Linked DNA regions of Acidicapsa ligni. The protein of the gene in region 1 interacts with the protein of each later gene in a pairwise test. Links are inferred from orthologs where the notes say so. Each region holds a gene or a part of one and is shown in the gene's direction. Other genes may lie near its edges. The genes, in order: dnaA and dnaB.

What was found.
Region 2: the proteins of dnaA (region 1) and dnaB interact in binary tests that used the Escherichia coli proteins (3 or more experiments, as listed by UniProt). The link is inferred for Acidicapsa ligni from one-to-one orthologs.

The regions. Positions count from the first base shown.
Region 1 is NZ_JAGSYG010000001.1:85,604-92,864, reverse strand. Bases 3,103-5,973 are described here. They hold dnaA (chromosomal replication initiator protein DnaA), read left to right. Parts: upstream 3,103-3,744; coding sequence 3,745-5,202; downstream 5,203-5,973. Other genes in these bases: OHL19_RS00390 (alpha-L-arabinofuranosidase C-terminal domain-containing protein), read right to left, coding at 5,298-5,973; rpmH (50S ribosomal protein L34), read right to left, coding at 3,103-3,204. Also shown: OHL19_RS00420 (S46 family peptidase), read right to left, coding at 1-35; membrane protein insertase YidC, read right to left, coding at 234-2,063; membrane protein insertion efficiency factor YidD, read right to left, coding at 2,068-2,385; rnpA (ribonuclease P protein component), read right to left, coding at 2,382-2,867; more of rpmH, read right to left, coding at 3,049-3,102; more of OHL19_RS00390, read right to left, coding at 5,974-7,223. UniProt on the Escherichia coli protein: Plays an essential in the initiation and regulation of chromosomal replication. Binds in an ATP-dependent fashion to the origin of replication (oriC) to initiate formation of the DNA replication initiation complex once per cell cycle.
Region 2 is NZ_JAGSYG010000001.1:596,631-603,911, forward strand. The notes cover bases 1,335-4,225. They hold dnaB (replicative DNA helicase), read left to right. Parts: upstream 1,335-2,031; coding sequence 2,032-3,420; downstream 3,421-4,225. Other genes in these bases: OHL19_RS02350 (nuclear transport factor 2 family protein), read right to left, coding at 1,335-1,879; OHL19_RS02360 (response regulator), read left to right, coding at 3,467-4,219. In the rest of the region: OHL19_RS02345 (glycosyl hydrolase), read left to right, coding at 1-1,202; more of OHL19_RS02350, read right to left, coding at 1,274-1,334; OHL19_RS02365 (S9 family peptidase), read right to left, coding at 4,257-6,428; efp (elongation factor P), read right to left, coding at 6,770-7,281. UniProt on the Escherichia coli protein: The main replicative DNA helicase, it participates in initiation and elongation during chromosome replication. Travels ahead of the DNA replisome, separating dsDNA into templates for DNA synthesis.

The DNA.
Region 1 (7,261 bases):
GCGGGCAACAGAATGGAACGGTAACGCTTCAGCATCGAAAAACCTCGGTGGATAGAAGATGGGAAGGCAGGTCAGCCTGTGAGAACGAATCTGAAGAACGAACTATAGTTTACCGCCAGGATGCAGCTACCGGCGTTTTTCTCTATTTAAGAATGGAAAGTACGAATGCATCGGACGAAAAAAAACCTGCTCCGGCTATTGCCGGAGCAGGTTTTTGCATTGCGTGGATTTTGCTATCGTCTGCCTTGGATGGTCTTGCCCGCAGTTTTTTTGGCGGCCCGTTTAGCGGCGAGAGCATGTAATTCGCGGCCGATCGACGAGCGGTTGATGCCAAGCTGCAAGCCGAGATTGAGCAGGTTGCCGGTACCCCAGTAGAGCGCCAGACCCGAAGCGTAGGTCCACATGGAGAAGCCGAAGATGGCCGGCATCATAAAGGCCATCATGCGCCGTTGTGCCGGGTCCATGCCCGGTGACGGTGTGATGAACTGCACAAGGAACATGCTGGCGATGATGATGATCGGAAGGATATGCCACGGGTCTGCAGCGGCCAGGTTTGGCAACCATCCCCAGTGCGCCTGACGCAACTCGATGACGTTGGCCAGCACGCGATAGTAGGCGAAGAAGAGCGGCATCTGCACGAGCAGCGGCAGGCAGCCACCGTACATGTTGATGCCTTCTTCCTTGTACAGCTTCATCGTCTCCGCGTTCATCTCTGCCCGCTTGGGATCGGTGGCCTTGAGATGCGCATAGCGCTTCTTGATGGCTTCCAGCCTGGGCTGCACGCGCTGCATCTTGAGCGATGACTTCATCATCATGATGCGGGTGGGCAGCATGAGCAGGTTAAAGAAGATGGTGACGATGATGATCGCCCATCCCCAGTTGCTGACAATGTGTTGATAGACAAAGCGCAACAGCAGGAAGAGCGGTTCGGCAATGATCTTGAGGAAGCCGAACTGGATAAGCGGCTTCAGGTCTTCGCCGGTGGCATTGCCGTCAGGCCCGGTGCTGTGGATCGAGGCGAGGACGTCAAATTGAAGCGGTCCGGCAAAGAGGCGGGTATGCGTATTGCCGCTGGTGTCGCCCATTGCAAGGCCCAGAACAGGAGCCTTGAACTTCTCGCTGTTCGGGTTTGCGGCATCCTTGGGAACGTCGAGCGTGTTGTGCAGCGTGACGACTGTTGCCCGCGAAGGAACAGCAGGAAGGAACGTTGCGGTGAAGTAGAGATCGGTCGTCGCGGCGTAGTCGTAAGACTGCTCCAGCGTGGCATTGCCGCTGACCTTGGTCGGGGCAACGGAATCACGCTTGCCATCGGTCGACCAGTCAAACTTGCTGGCGTTGTACTGCGGCACTTCTTCCTGATCGCCGAGACCGCTGGGCCAGGAGATCAGAGCGCGTACCGGTGAGCCATTCCGAGTGACGTTGACCTGCGTGTCAATGACGTAAGTGTCGTTGAACGTAAAGGTCTTCGTGACCGTCAGCGGGCCCTTGGAGTACTTGAAGATGATGCCCGCGGGTGCGGCAACATGGCCGGTCGATGAGGCCTGATAGAGCGCCTGATTGAGTTCCGTGGTCAGCGCTGGCTCATAGGTGTACAGCGAGAGAGGCAGGCCAAATTGCGCGGCGGCCGGCTGATCGACAAGATCCAGATTCCACTGCCGGCCCTGCGGGTCCTTGCAGTTGCGGTCCATCTTGCGGCCTTCGGACTCTGCGCAGTAATGCTTGAGTATCCAGTGTTTGACCTGCGCGCCTTTGTTGGTAAATGTGATGCGGTAAAGCTCGTTCTCGACTACAGTCTCAGTTTCAGAGGACGCTGCAACAATGGGCGCTGCACCCGGAGCCGGGACCGCTCCACTCGCCGCTGGCTGGCTGGGCGCTGCCGATGAGGGCTGGCTGCTCTGCTGCTGTTGTTGCGGCTGCGGAGCCGGAGGTGGTGTCGGCTTGAAGTATTGAAAGGCAAGAAGTGCGACCAGGGCCAGAACGGTAAAGGCGATCATGGAGCGCATGTCGCCGCCTCCGCCACCGGAGCCCTGCGTTGGAGCATTGGGATTACGAAGTTCAGCCAAAGGTTCAGTCCTGTCGTTTGTTACAAAGGTGCGCCGCGTGAAGAGCGCCGCTTTCTATGGTAACGGGTCGGGTTGAAGATGGAGTGCCGGGGAATGGAACGGGATCGAAACCGCCATTGCGGATTCGCGCAAAAGGATGGCAGCGCAGGAGACGGCGCAGGGCCATCCAGGAGCCGCGTACTGGCCCGTGGATGGTTACGGCTTCCACTGCGTACTGGGAGCACGTAGGCTCGTAGCGGCAACCACCAGGGAAGAGCGAATGCATAGCCGGCGAGAGCCAGTAGCGGTAGAAGCCGAGAATCGCCAACAAAATGCGCTTCATAACGAAGTGGTAGGCCGCGGCGCCAGAACGTGGACCTGATTTGTGCCTTGAGCAGCAGCTTTGGCCGCTGCCGGAGGAACAGATTGCCGCATCTGCGTTGCCACCTGACGGAAGATACGCAAAACCTCGGTCTGAAGTTTCCCGGATTCCATCGTTATGACAGAACGGCGCGGATGCAGGATCAGATCGATGTTGTCTGGCAATTCGCAAAGATGCTGCCGGATGATCTCGCGCAGGCGGCGTTTGATGCGATTGCGCTCATGCGCCTTGCCGATGACCTTGCCCACAGTAAGGCCGACACGGGGGCAGCTCTGCAGCTCGACAGCAGGCAGCGTGGGCCTCGCGGCGACAAACCACGTCATCGACGGGCTGAACTGCTTGCGAGTGGCCTTGTAAACACGCTGATAGTCAGCATGTTTGCGCAGGCGAAAGTCCTGTGCCGATGCTGGCAATACCGATCGAGGCTCAGATAGGGAAGTCATCGCTGGCACCGTCTGCCGACAGAAGTAATTTGGCGGGTGCCGCTACTCGCGAAGTCGGTAGTGACTGTGGACAGGGAATGAAGCCGGTGCAACGACTGGGCTGGATGATCTAACGATCTAACGCTCAAGCAATGGCCGCTCTGACCCGTAAATTCACAGGGAAGAGCGGCCACGCTGAAAACTAGTCGCGGAAGCCAGCGCTGACGGCAACGCGCTTGCGGCCCTGTGCGCGGCGGCGGCTGAGTACGGCTGCTCCGCTCTTGGTCTTCATGCGGGCCCGAAAGCCATGGGTCTTGACGCGCTTGCGGCGGTTGGGCTGAAATGTGCGCTTGGGCATGGGAGCTGCTCCTGAACCTTCTTTGTGAAAATCTGTGCCTGAATGGCAAGTTTTAAGTATAGCGCAGAACCAGTTTGGAATCCAGAGTGAGATGTGTTTTGTATGAGGCTTTTCCATCCAGCCGGAGGGGTGTAGAATCCGAATTCGGGCTAAGATTTGTCTTGGTTCGAACGGCACTGAAGGGGCTCTGAAACACCTTCCTCAGCCTGTCTTTTCGAAGAGTTTCTTCAAGTTTCACCATGGCTGGTGCAATTCCCAGAGTTATATGAATGAGAGGTTGCAGAACCCGCGAATTGTGCTAGTATCGGACCCGTTCACCAAAGATTCTGACGCACCGCTGAACTGAATTTTTGTCTACGAAGTCGATGCAAATTTCGGGCGACCCAGTCCGAAAATCTCTCGGCAGTTATAAGAACAGAGACGACGCGAAGTTACACACTGCGCGCCGAGGGCGAAGCATTGCTTTTTTTGTAGCGTAATAAAGATCGTTTACTGATCAGGAATACAGGCGCGCATAGCGTGCACGTAAGGAAGTTATCAATGTCATTTGCAACCTCCCCAGCCCCGGTAATCAACCCCTGGATTCAAATTCTGGCGGCTCTCGAAAAGAAGGTCAATCGACAGTCTTTCGAGACCTGGCTCAAGCCTACTCGTTATAGCCACATCGCGGGCCGCACGCTTTATGTGCGGATTCCAACAGAAGAGTTCCAGCACATTGGCGACAAGTACAGCGACCTGATTCAGGAAGCGATCGATCTGCTCAAGCTTGATATGGATGATGTGGCATTCGTCACGATCGACGATGACCCTTCGCAGCCTCCAGTACGCAAGGATGGCGGCTTTGGCCCAGTGCCGACGCATGCGCCGACGGCTCCTCATCCAAGCCAGTCTGGCTATAACCAGTCCAACTATGCCAACCAGAACAACCGCCGCGGCGGCTACGTCTCTGAGCAGCAGGCGAAGTTTGACTGGTCAAGCGCAGCGCAGCTCAACCAGCGTTATACATTCGAAAATTTTGTGATCGGCAATGGCAACCAGTTCGCGCGCGCCGCTTCACTGGCTGTAGCAGAGCGTCCGTCGAAGGCTTACAATCCGCTGTTTCTGTATGGCGGCGTCGGAATGGGCAAGACGCATTTAATGCACGCCATTGGCCACGAAGTGAAGCGTCGCCAGCCCATTGCGAGCATCTGCTATGTGTCCGCGGAGAAGTTCACCAACGAGATGATCAACTCGCTGCGTAACGACCGCATGACGAGTTTCCGCGATCGCTTCCGCGGCGTGGATGTGCTGCTGATCGACGATATTCAGTTCATCGCGCAGAAGGAGCGCACGCAGGAAGAGTTCTTCCATACTTTCAACGCGCTGCACGAAAGCATGAAGCAGATCGTCATCGCTTCCGATCGCCCTCCAAAGGAACTTGCGGAGATTGAAGATCGTCTACGCTCGCGTTTTGAGTGGGGATTGATTGCGGATATTCAGCCGCCGGATCTGGAGACGAAGGTCGCAATTCTGCAAAAGAAAGCAGAGAGCGAACAGGCCAGCCTGCCGACGGATGTTGCGATGTTCATCGCTTCCAACGTGCGCACCAACGTGCGTGAGCTGGAGGGCGCACTGGTGCGGCTGATCGCCTGGTGCAACATGAACGGCATGGAGATTACACTCCAGTCCACGCAGCAATGCCTCAAGCAATTCATCGACACGCAGGTTCGCAAGATCACCATCGATGCGATCCAGAAAGCTGTGGCTGAAAGCTTCGGCATGCGCGTGAGCGAGTTGAAGCAGAAGAATAATTCGCGCGCTGTCGTTGTACCTCGGCAGATTGCCATGTATCTGGCCAAAAATCTGACCGAAGCAAGCTTGCCTGAGATAGGCCGTCAGTTCGGTGGCAAGCATCACACAACAGTTATGCATTCCATCGGAAAGATCGACGAGCTGCGCCGAACGGACAAGGATCTCAATCGAACGATTAATAAGTTGCAGGAAACCCTGAACGGATAACATCCGGCGTATAAGTCGATGTAATCAGGTAATAAGTAAAATGGCCACTCCGTGATATCGGGAGTGGCCATTTTATTCGTGATGCAAGAGTCGAGTTATTTCTTCGTATCAAGCTCAATCAGCTCAAAAGAATATCCCGGAATTATGTGTTTCAGCTTCGTTCCCATAACAGGAAGCGTGCTCTCCACCGGAACGATGTGCTTCGGATCAAGGATGGTGTTGGTATCTGCAGGGGACAGGGCATGCAGCCGCGTCAGCTTCGCCGGGCCGACAATTCCACTTACACCGCTTAAATCGATTTCCAACTCCTGCGCAGTGGGAACGCCGTTGACCACCTTGACAAAGACTTTGCCTGTCGCGTCCTGATGGGTGACGGAATACGCTACCCGCGGCCCAGCGCCGGTCATCGTTGAATCCGGAACAGCATCTCCAACTTTGTCGGCAAAGAGCGAAAGCACGTAATAGCTTGGCGAACCATAGCTCGTCAGGCCGTCATAGCCGATCAGGTCGGGATGCCACTGCATACCACCGTTGTGAATGTTCACCAGCAGCGGCGCATAGCTCGACATTACGACCACATCGCTGTTGCGCTCCACCCCGGTAAGCCACGCCGCATCGCCCAGCGCCGCGCCGAAATCGCCCGTCGGCGAGCCTTCCATCGTCGCGTATTCCCCCATGAAGATCCTGGGACCGTTGCGATCGAACTTGTCATAGTGATGTACGTCGTCGAAGTAGTTTTCAGAGCTGAGATAGAAGTGGTCATCCAGCACGTCGGGCTTGCGGCTGGTTACAGGCGCGGTGGCGATCAGTTTTTGGTCGGGATACTTCTTCTTGATGGCATCGTGGAACTGCGCAAAACGGCCATCGTAGCTCTTCGATTGATCGAACCAATCCTCATTGCCTATCTCGACATAAGCCAGTTTGAACGGTGCAGGATGACCGTCCCTGGCACGCTCGGCGCCCCACTTTGTGTCGGTGCTTCCGGTCGCATATTCGATCTCATCCAGCGCATCCTGGACGTAGGGTTCGAGATCTTTGCCGGGCTCAACATGCTCCTGCTTCATCGAATAACCAGCGTAGACGGCGAGCACATTCTGCATGTGCAGGTCTTCACACCACTCCAGGAACTCAAGCAGGCCGAGGCCATCCGATGAGTGGTAATTCCAGGGACTGGGATGGGTCGGTCGATCGACCAGTGGGCCGATAGTCTTCTTCCATTCGTAGCGCTCGTCGATGTGGTCGCCCTCAAGATAATTACCGCCCGGGAAACGAAGAAATGCCGGGTGCATTCCCGCAAGCTTTTCCATCAGGTCGATGCGGTTGCCATTGACGCGGCCTTTGTATGTGGGTGGAAAGACCGAGACCAGGTTCATCCAGAGAGTTCCCGGTTTGGAAAGGGTCAGTTCGAGATGGTTTTCTTCCGAGGGAGCGATCTTTTCGGTGTGCAGGGTAACCGTATACTGCTTCCAATCGCTACCGATGGATGGAATTTCAGCATGCGCGACGCTCCTGCCGGTCTTGTTGTTGATCAGGCTGACGCTCAATGGTCCCATGCCGGACGCATCCGCTTTCGCGTAAAGCGATGCGGTATAGGTCATGTCCGGGCGTAGTGGATAGCCCCAGTAGCCCATGTTGCGCAAACCGGCAGGTTCCGATGGCGAAGCCGAGGTCACGGTCAGCTTGATGCTGTCATGCAGCGCAGCGGAAGGACCGGTGGTTTTGTCCTTCTCGAATTTGGCCCCTGCTGCTGCGTTTTGGATTACAAGCCAATCCTGCTGATTCCAGTTTCGGTCCCGCAACGTTCGATTCTTGACCATCTCGGGATACAGGCCGCCATCGTAAGAGAAGTTGATCTCTTCGGTCATCAACCCGTAGAGCATGGGGCTCACGCTGTGCAGTGGTTTGTCTACTTGAATGGCGAGCACGACGGGAGATTTTTCCTGTGCCTGAGCGAGCGCAGGCAGAGCGAGCAAGAGACCCAGAAGCGGGCTGATTTTCATGAGGATAGGCAAAGAGCGCATTTCTGGAACCTCTTCCGGGTAAAGGTTTTCTCGAAAGC
Region 2 (7,281 bases), 510 kb from region 1 along the record:
CGCAGCCGGAGTTTGCGCGGTGGACGGAGCATCCGGCGTGGCTGAAGCCGGTGGGGGATGGGGCGTTTTGCGCGGGGGTGAACCGGGTGAATGTTCACCATTTTGTGCAGCAGGCGTGGGATGCGAAGTATCAGCCGGGCAACGTGATGGGGCAGTGGGGCATGCACCTGGGACGCTACCAGACCTGGTGGAAGCCGGGACGGGCGTGGCTGAACTATCTGTGGCGCTGCCAGGCGCTTTTGCAGCGCGGGGAGTATGTGGCTCCCTCGGCGGAGACGAGTTTGGTGGTGGCTACGGACGATCCTGGAGTCGGGCCAGGGTTGCATAGCATTCATCGGCGGGATCGACAGGATGGTGGAACAGAGATTTATTTTGTTGCGAATCAGGAGTGGCGGGCTGGGCAGGTGGAGTGCACGTTTCCGGTGAAGGGGATGCAGCCGGAGCTTTGGGATCCGGTGGCGAATACGGTGCGGGATCTGACGGAGTTTCGGCAGACGGCGAATGGGACGAGTTTTGGGCTGGAGTTTGCGGAGACGCAGAGCTATTTCGTGGTATTTCGGCGGACGATTGCGGCGGGTTTTGCGGGGAAAGGCAAGCCGGGTACGGACTTCCCTGCTCTGAATTCCGGCCCGGAGTTGGCGGGACCGTGGCAGGTGAGCTTCGATCCGAGGTGGGGTGGTCCGGCAGCGGTGCAGTTTGATTCGCTGATGGATTGGACGACGCACAAGGATGCGGGCATTCAGTATTACTCGGGGATGGCGGTTTATTCGAAGGAGATTGAACTGGAAGCGGCACCGGCGGGGCGCAAGGTTTACCTGGATCTTGGGGTGGTGAAGCATATCGCCGAGGTGACGTTGAATGGGAAGAATCTCGGCGTGGTTTGGACGGCCCCGTGGAGAGTGGATGTCACGGACGCGATGCGGCCCGGGAAGAATCGGCTGGAGATTGCGGTGACGAATGTCTGGGCAAATCGACTGATCGGGGATGAGCAGCATCCGTCGGATGCGGAGTGGAGGATGGGTGATCCGGATGCGAAGAGCGGGGCTTTTATGCGCGAATTTCCAGACTGGTTCCTGAAGGATGAGCCGCGCCCGGTGAAGGAGCGGCTGACGTTTACGACCTGGAACTACTTTACGAAGGATTCCCCGTTGGAGACTTCGGGATTGATGGGGCCGGTGACGGTGATGGTCGAGGCAGAGTAGTCCAAATCGTAACGAGAGCGAAGGATACTCAGGCAATCTGGGCAGGGCTTTCGCGCAATTTGCGGCGTGCCCTACGGATTGGTCTGAGGGGACTTGTCGCCTTTTGAGAAGAGTGGGATGTGGAAGGGAAGTTCGGCCTGAGATTTGGTTTTGGGAGCTTTGGTCCTGGCGTTCGGGACTTCCTGACGGATGAGTGTGCGCTGCGCGTTGAGGCAGACCCAGTTGCCGTGCTGGCGCTGGAAGACGTGGGTGAAGACGCCTCTATCCTCGACCGCGCCATTGACCGTCTTGTGTTTGTACGAGTAGGTGCCGTTGGCTACGGCTATGTCTCCCAGTACGCGGACGGTAATGACGTGCAGGTCTGTGGTGGCGGTCTTGTCTTCCTGGTTGATGACGGCGACTACCTGCTGGTTGCGGCTGGTGATGTCTCCGTAGGCAGAGATGTCGACGAAGAGTGGGGAGAGCACGAGTTCGAGACCGTACTGATCACGCTGATTCAGGGCGGTGCTCCATTTGTCTTCGACTTGCTGTAGTTCGCGGATTTCTGGGCTTTCGGCGGACGCGGCGAGGGATTGGCCAGGTTGGTTTGCCGATACCTCTGGAACGGAAGTCTGAGCGAATACGGAGCTTGCTCCAAGAGCCAAAAGAACAGGTGCTACATACAGGAAATGCTTCATAAGCGGGTACTCCTATAGACGATCTTACTGCTCAAGGGTTAGAGGACGGTGAGCGGGCCTGTATCTATTTGGAGGAAATGGACGTTTGGTGACCTGTTTTGCGAATTCTTCACAGGTACGCTCGCGCCGCGATTTTTCGTACACTGACTGGGATGGCTTCGACTCCCAGCTTTTCTATCGACAATGGCCTGCCCTCTAACATTGATGCTGAGAGGACGATTCTCGGCGCAATTTTGCTGGAGAATCATGCGCTTTCCGAGGCGGAAGAGAGGCTGACTCCGGATGATTTTTCGCTGGATTCGCATCGGCGTATCTACCAGCGGATGACCGAGCTGGGCGGCGAAGGTCATGCGATCGACCTGGTTACGGTGGCGCATGAGCTATCGAAATATAAAGAGCTTGAGTCGGTTGGGGGTGTGGCCTATCTGGCCTCGCTGACGGAGGGGTTGCCGCGCCGGCCAATCATCGACGAGTACATTCGTATCGTCAAGGATAAGAGTCTCTTACGGCAGTTGATGCTGATTTGCTCGGCGGCGATTGCGCGGGCCGCGGATCAGAGCGAGACGGCGCTGGATGTTTTAAATGCCGCTGAATCGCAGTTGCTGGAGGTTGGCGAGAAGAGTATTTCGAAGGGGCTGGCGAGCCTTGAGGATATTGTCGCCGGGTCATTCGGGTCGATTGACAATCTTTACCAGCAGGCGCGTGAGGTTACCGGACTTGAGACGTACTTCACCGAGTTCGACAAGATGACCAGCGGGCTGCAAAAGGGTGAGTTGATCATTATTGCGGCGCGGCCCTCAATGGGCAAGACGGCGTGGGCGATCAACATTGCGCAGAATGCGGCGGTGCGGGGCAAGGCGGTGGTCGCTGTCTTCTCGCTGGAAATGTCGAAAGAAGCGCTGTTGCGTCGTATGCTGGCGAGCCAGGCGTGGGTTGACCAGCGCAAGTTGCAGACGGGCTTTTTAGGGCGCGACGATCAGGACAAGCTGCGCACGGCGCTTGAAGACCTGGTGGAGTCGAAGATGTTTATCGACGATACGCCGGGAATTTCGCTGGCCGAGATGCGGGCCAAGGCGCGGCGGTTGAAGCAGACATCGGGTGGCGCGCTGGATCTGATCGTGGTGGATTACCTGCAACTGATGACGGCTTCGCTGCCTTCGCAGGGTGGGAAGCGGTTTGAGAGCCGGACGCAGGAAGTTTCGGCGATTTCGCGCGGGTTGAAGGCTCTGGCGAAAGAGATGGATGTACCGGTGATTGCGCTTTCGCAGCTTTCGCGTGCGAGTGAGCGCCGTGGGGATGACAAGAAGCCGTTGCTGAGCGATCTGCGCGAGTCGGGTTCGATTGAGCAGGACGCGGACGTGGTGGCGTTTATTCACCGCGAGAGCTATTACAACCGCGACAAGGAAGAAGACCCCGACAAGAACAAGGCGGAGATCATTATTGCCAAGCAGAGAAACGGGCCGACGGGGTCGGTAGATCTGGCGTTTCTATCGCAGTTTACGCGGTTTGAGAATCTGGATACTGTGCACGACGGGCAGTAAGAAGATTCGCAACGATTCCTGAACCGGTGGGTGGAGAGGGACTTGAATGGACGCGATTCAGAAACTTATCCAGGCTATTTCTTCGCTGCTCTGGCCTTTGATTACGATCGGGCTGCTGCTCAGCTTCAGACCTGCAATTGCTGCCATCATTGAATCCGCCAAGTCGCGAAAGTTTACGCTGAAGATTGGCGGGCAGGAACTGACGATGGAAGAGGCGAACCAGGTTCAGCAGAATCTAATTGCGGATCTCCAGGCCAGGGTTACTGAGATTCAAAAGGAACTGGCAGGCTCGGGAAACCCGGTTTTCTCGGAAAGCCCGGTTTTGCCGGGTCTGGTTGCGCCTGCTGCTTCTTCTAATGTGGAGCGGATCGCGAGTGAAACTGCCGCGGAGCCGCGCAGGATTTCGAGGATTCTGTGGGTGGACGATAACCCTAAAAATAATAGTTATTTTATTCAGCGGCTGACGGACAGGGGCGTTCATGTGGATCTTGCCGAGTCGACTTCTGCGGGTATAAAGCTTTTCAGCTCGGAGAGCTATGACTACATCATTTCCGATATGGGCCGCCGGGATGGCCTGAACTATCGCTCTACGGCGGGGATCGAGCTTTTGAGGCTGATCCGGGATAAGAGCAAGACTGTTCCTTTTGTGTTCTTCAGCAGCGCGAGCGCGATGCAGGCTCATGGCGCGGAAGCTCTTAGTCTGGGCGCGACGGCGTTTACGTCTTCGCCGACGGAGTTGTTTGGGATGCTGGATGCTGCGACTACTACGACGACTGCTACATCCAAGGGGCAGGCTTAGGGCAGAACATTTCTTTTGATTCTTGAGTTGATGCTTTCTATTGCTGCAGGTGGTGGGCGAAGAAGGCTGTTTCTGCTGCGTAGGCTTTTAGCCAGTCGCGGTGGAGGAGGAAGTCGTGAATTTCGTCGGGGAAGATGAGTTCATCGACGGAGACCTGCTGCTTGCGAAGGGCGGCTGCGAGTTTGGGCGTTTGCGAAAACTGCACGTTGCGGTCGTCGTCGCCGTGGATGAGCAGGACGGGCGAGCGCCAGGTGGAGACGGATGAGATTGGCGAGGATTCATAGGCGATGCGGGAGCGATTGGGGTCGGCTGTGGGGTCGTAGCTGGTGTTCCAGTTGCCGAGCTCGATGTTCCAGTCGTGGACGCCGTGGAAGTCGACTCCGGCGCTAAAGAGGTCGGAGGCGCGGGCTAATGCGAGCGCGGTGAGGTAGCCGCCGTAGCTGCCTCCCCAGGAGCCGATGTGGGCTGGATCAACATCGGGCCGGTTGCGGAGATAGAGGCCTGCGCCGAGGACGTCGTTGAATTCGCTGGCACCGTCTGCGCCATAGTTGAGGGCTTCGCGGAAGTTGAGGCCGTAACCGATGCCGCTGCGGTAGTTGACGCTGAGCACAACATAGCCCTGGCTGGCGAGGTATTGGTTCATGCCATAGGCGTTGTTGTAGTACTGCATGTAATGCCAGCCGAGAAGCATCTGCCGGCGCGAGCCTCCGTGGAAGAAGACGAGTGCCGGATGGCGGGTGGTGCTGGAGGCTGGCGGCAGGAAGAGCTGGCCGTGAATCTGCATGCCGTCCGCGGAGCTGAGGATGACTTGTTGCGGGACGACGAGACTGGCGGCGGGAAAGTCTTTAGGGATGGCTTCAGGGTTGAGGTCAACTAACTGATTGCCGGTTACGATGGCGGGCCGCATTGGCAGGCGCGCATCGGAACGGAGAACGGCTACGGTCCGATTGTCGCTGACGAGGATGGGTGTGACTTCGATGCCTTCGCCGCGGGTGATGGCTTTTGGTTTGCCGATTGTTTGCGATGAGACGGCGAGTTTCCAGATGTGGCGGCGGTCGATATCTTTAGAGTCTGCGGCAGAATCTCCGGTGCCTTGATTTGAGGAATAGACGAGTTCGGTGCGGTCTTTGCTGAGATTGGTGTGCTCAACTTCGAAGTCGCCGGGGGTGAGCAGGGTTGCTGTTCCGCCGGAGGTTGGCACGGCGTAGAGATGGAGCCAGCCGTCGAGTTCGCTGGGGAAAACGATCTGGCTGGCTGCGGTCCAGAGGAGTTGGTTGTCGGAGGCCAATGCGCGGAAGACGCTGCCCTGGCCTGCGGCGGCTTTCCATATTTCGTGACTTTGTATCTCATTGCTCGGGATGTCATGGTTTTGGCCAGTACCCATGTCGGCTATGCGAATGGACCACGGGGTGATGGCGGTGCGGCTGGGGGCGAACAGATAGTCGTCGTCCGTGGTGGCGGTGCGAATGAAGGCTATTTGCCTGCTATCTGGTGACCATGCGGGTTCCATGTCGCTGTCTGCGCTGGGGCTCAGGTAGGTGAGCGATTTTGCCCCGAGGTCGTAGACGCCGATGAAGCCGTCGTTATCGCGGGTGCTGACGAAGGCCAGTTTGCTGCCGTCGGGCGAGAGGCGCAGGCTGCCGATGCTGCCTCGGGTGTGGAGGAGCTGTTCCGGCTTGGGCTGCGGAGCTTTGCCTGCAGCCAGTTTGACCATCCAGAGCTGATTGTTGCTGATGTAGATAAGGGCGTCGCCGCTGCTGGTGAAGAGTGGGGCGCGGCCTTCGGCGACCTTTGTCGATTGGCCGGATTTTATGTCAACCAGGAAGATTTCGGGGCTTACTCCGCCGGGGAGCAGGGCGGGATTGGCGGCGGGTTTGTTGGGGGCTTCGAAGTCGGTGCCTCGGGCGTAGGCGATCTGCTGTGCGTCGGGGGACCAGGCTACGTTGCCGAGTTCGATGCCGTCGTCTTCGGTGTACTTCGTCAATTGGCGGGCGGTGTATTTGCCGTTGGCTGGGTCAGCGATCCAGAGATTACGCCGGCCTTCGGCGTCGGCGATCCAACTGATGCGATTGAGGGCGGGTGCGGCCTGGAGTTCAGAGGGGAATGGGGCGCTGAGGACTTGCGGAAGGGTGAATGGAGCCTGCGCGCTGGCCGCGATGGCGAGGAGGATCGGGGCAGCAAAGGATGCAATGCGGAATGAGTTGGGCAAGTCCGGACTCCTTGATGCTATGTCGGGATGCTTTCATTCGGGTGGGGAAATGTCTAGAAGGGAATTTGGGGGGGGTGCAAGGGCAACGCAACAGCAGATTTCTTTTCGAGAATGATGGCTGGGAAGGCAAGGGCAACTGCAAAGGCAAGGCAACAGCAAAGGCAAGGGCAACAGCAGATTCCCTTCGGGAATGACAGCCAGAAAGGCAACAGCAACGGCAAAGGCAAGGGCAACAGCAACGGCAACTGCAAAGGTAACGGTTGGGACGGTGGGATTTGTTTATTTCGCCTGAGCTGGGCAAAGTTTGCCCAGCTCGGGTTGGTGTCTATTTTGGGGAGGGTTTAGGCGCGGCCGGCGAATTCGTGGGTTTCGGTGGAAACTTTGATTTTTTCGCCTTGTTTGATGAAGAAGGGGACTTTGATCTCGATGCCGGTTTCGAGCTTGGCGGGTTTGGTGACGGCTCCGCTGGCGGTGTCGCCGCGGACGCCGGGCTCGGTGTAGGTGACTTCGAGCTCGACCTGGGCGGGAAGTTGGAGGCCGATGGGGTTGCCGTTGAACTTGTGGATCTGGAGGATGGAACCTTCGAGCAGGAAGTCGAGGGCGTCTCCGACCATATCGCGGTTCAGGGTGAGGGTTTCGAAGCTGGCCTGATCGAGGAAGTAGGAGCCGTCGCCATCGGTGTACAGGTAGGAGGCTTCGTCGAGTTCGAGATCGGGTTCTTTGAATTTGTCCTGCGCCTTGAAGGTTTTGTCGAAGACGGCGCGGGTGATGAGGTTGCGCATCTTGAGGCGAACGAGAGTCTGGCCTCCGCGTGCTGTGGGGGTGGAGATTTCCGACTCCAGGCAGTAGAACG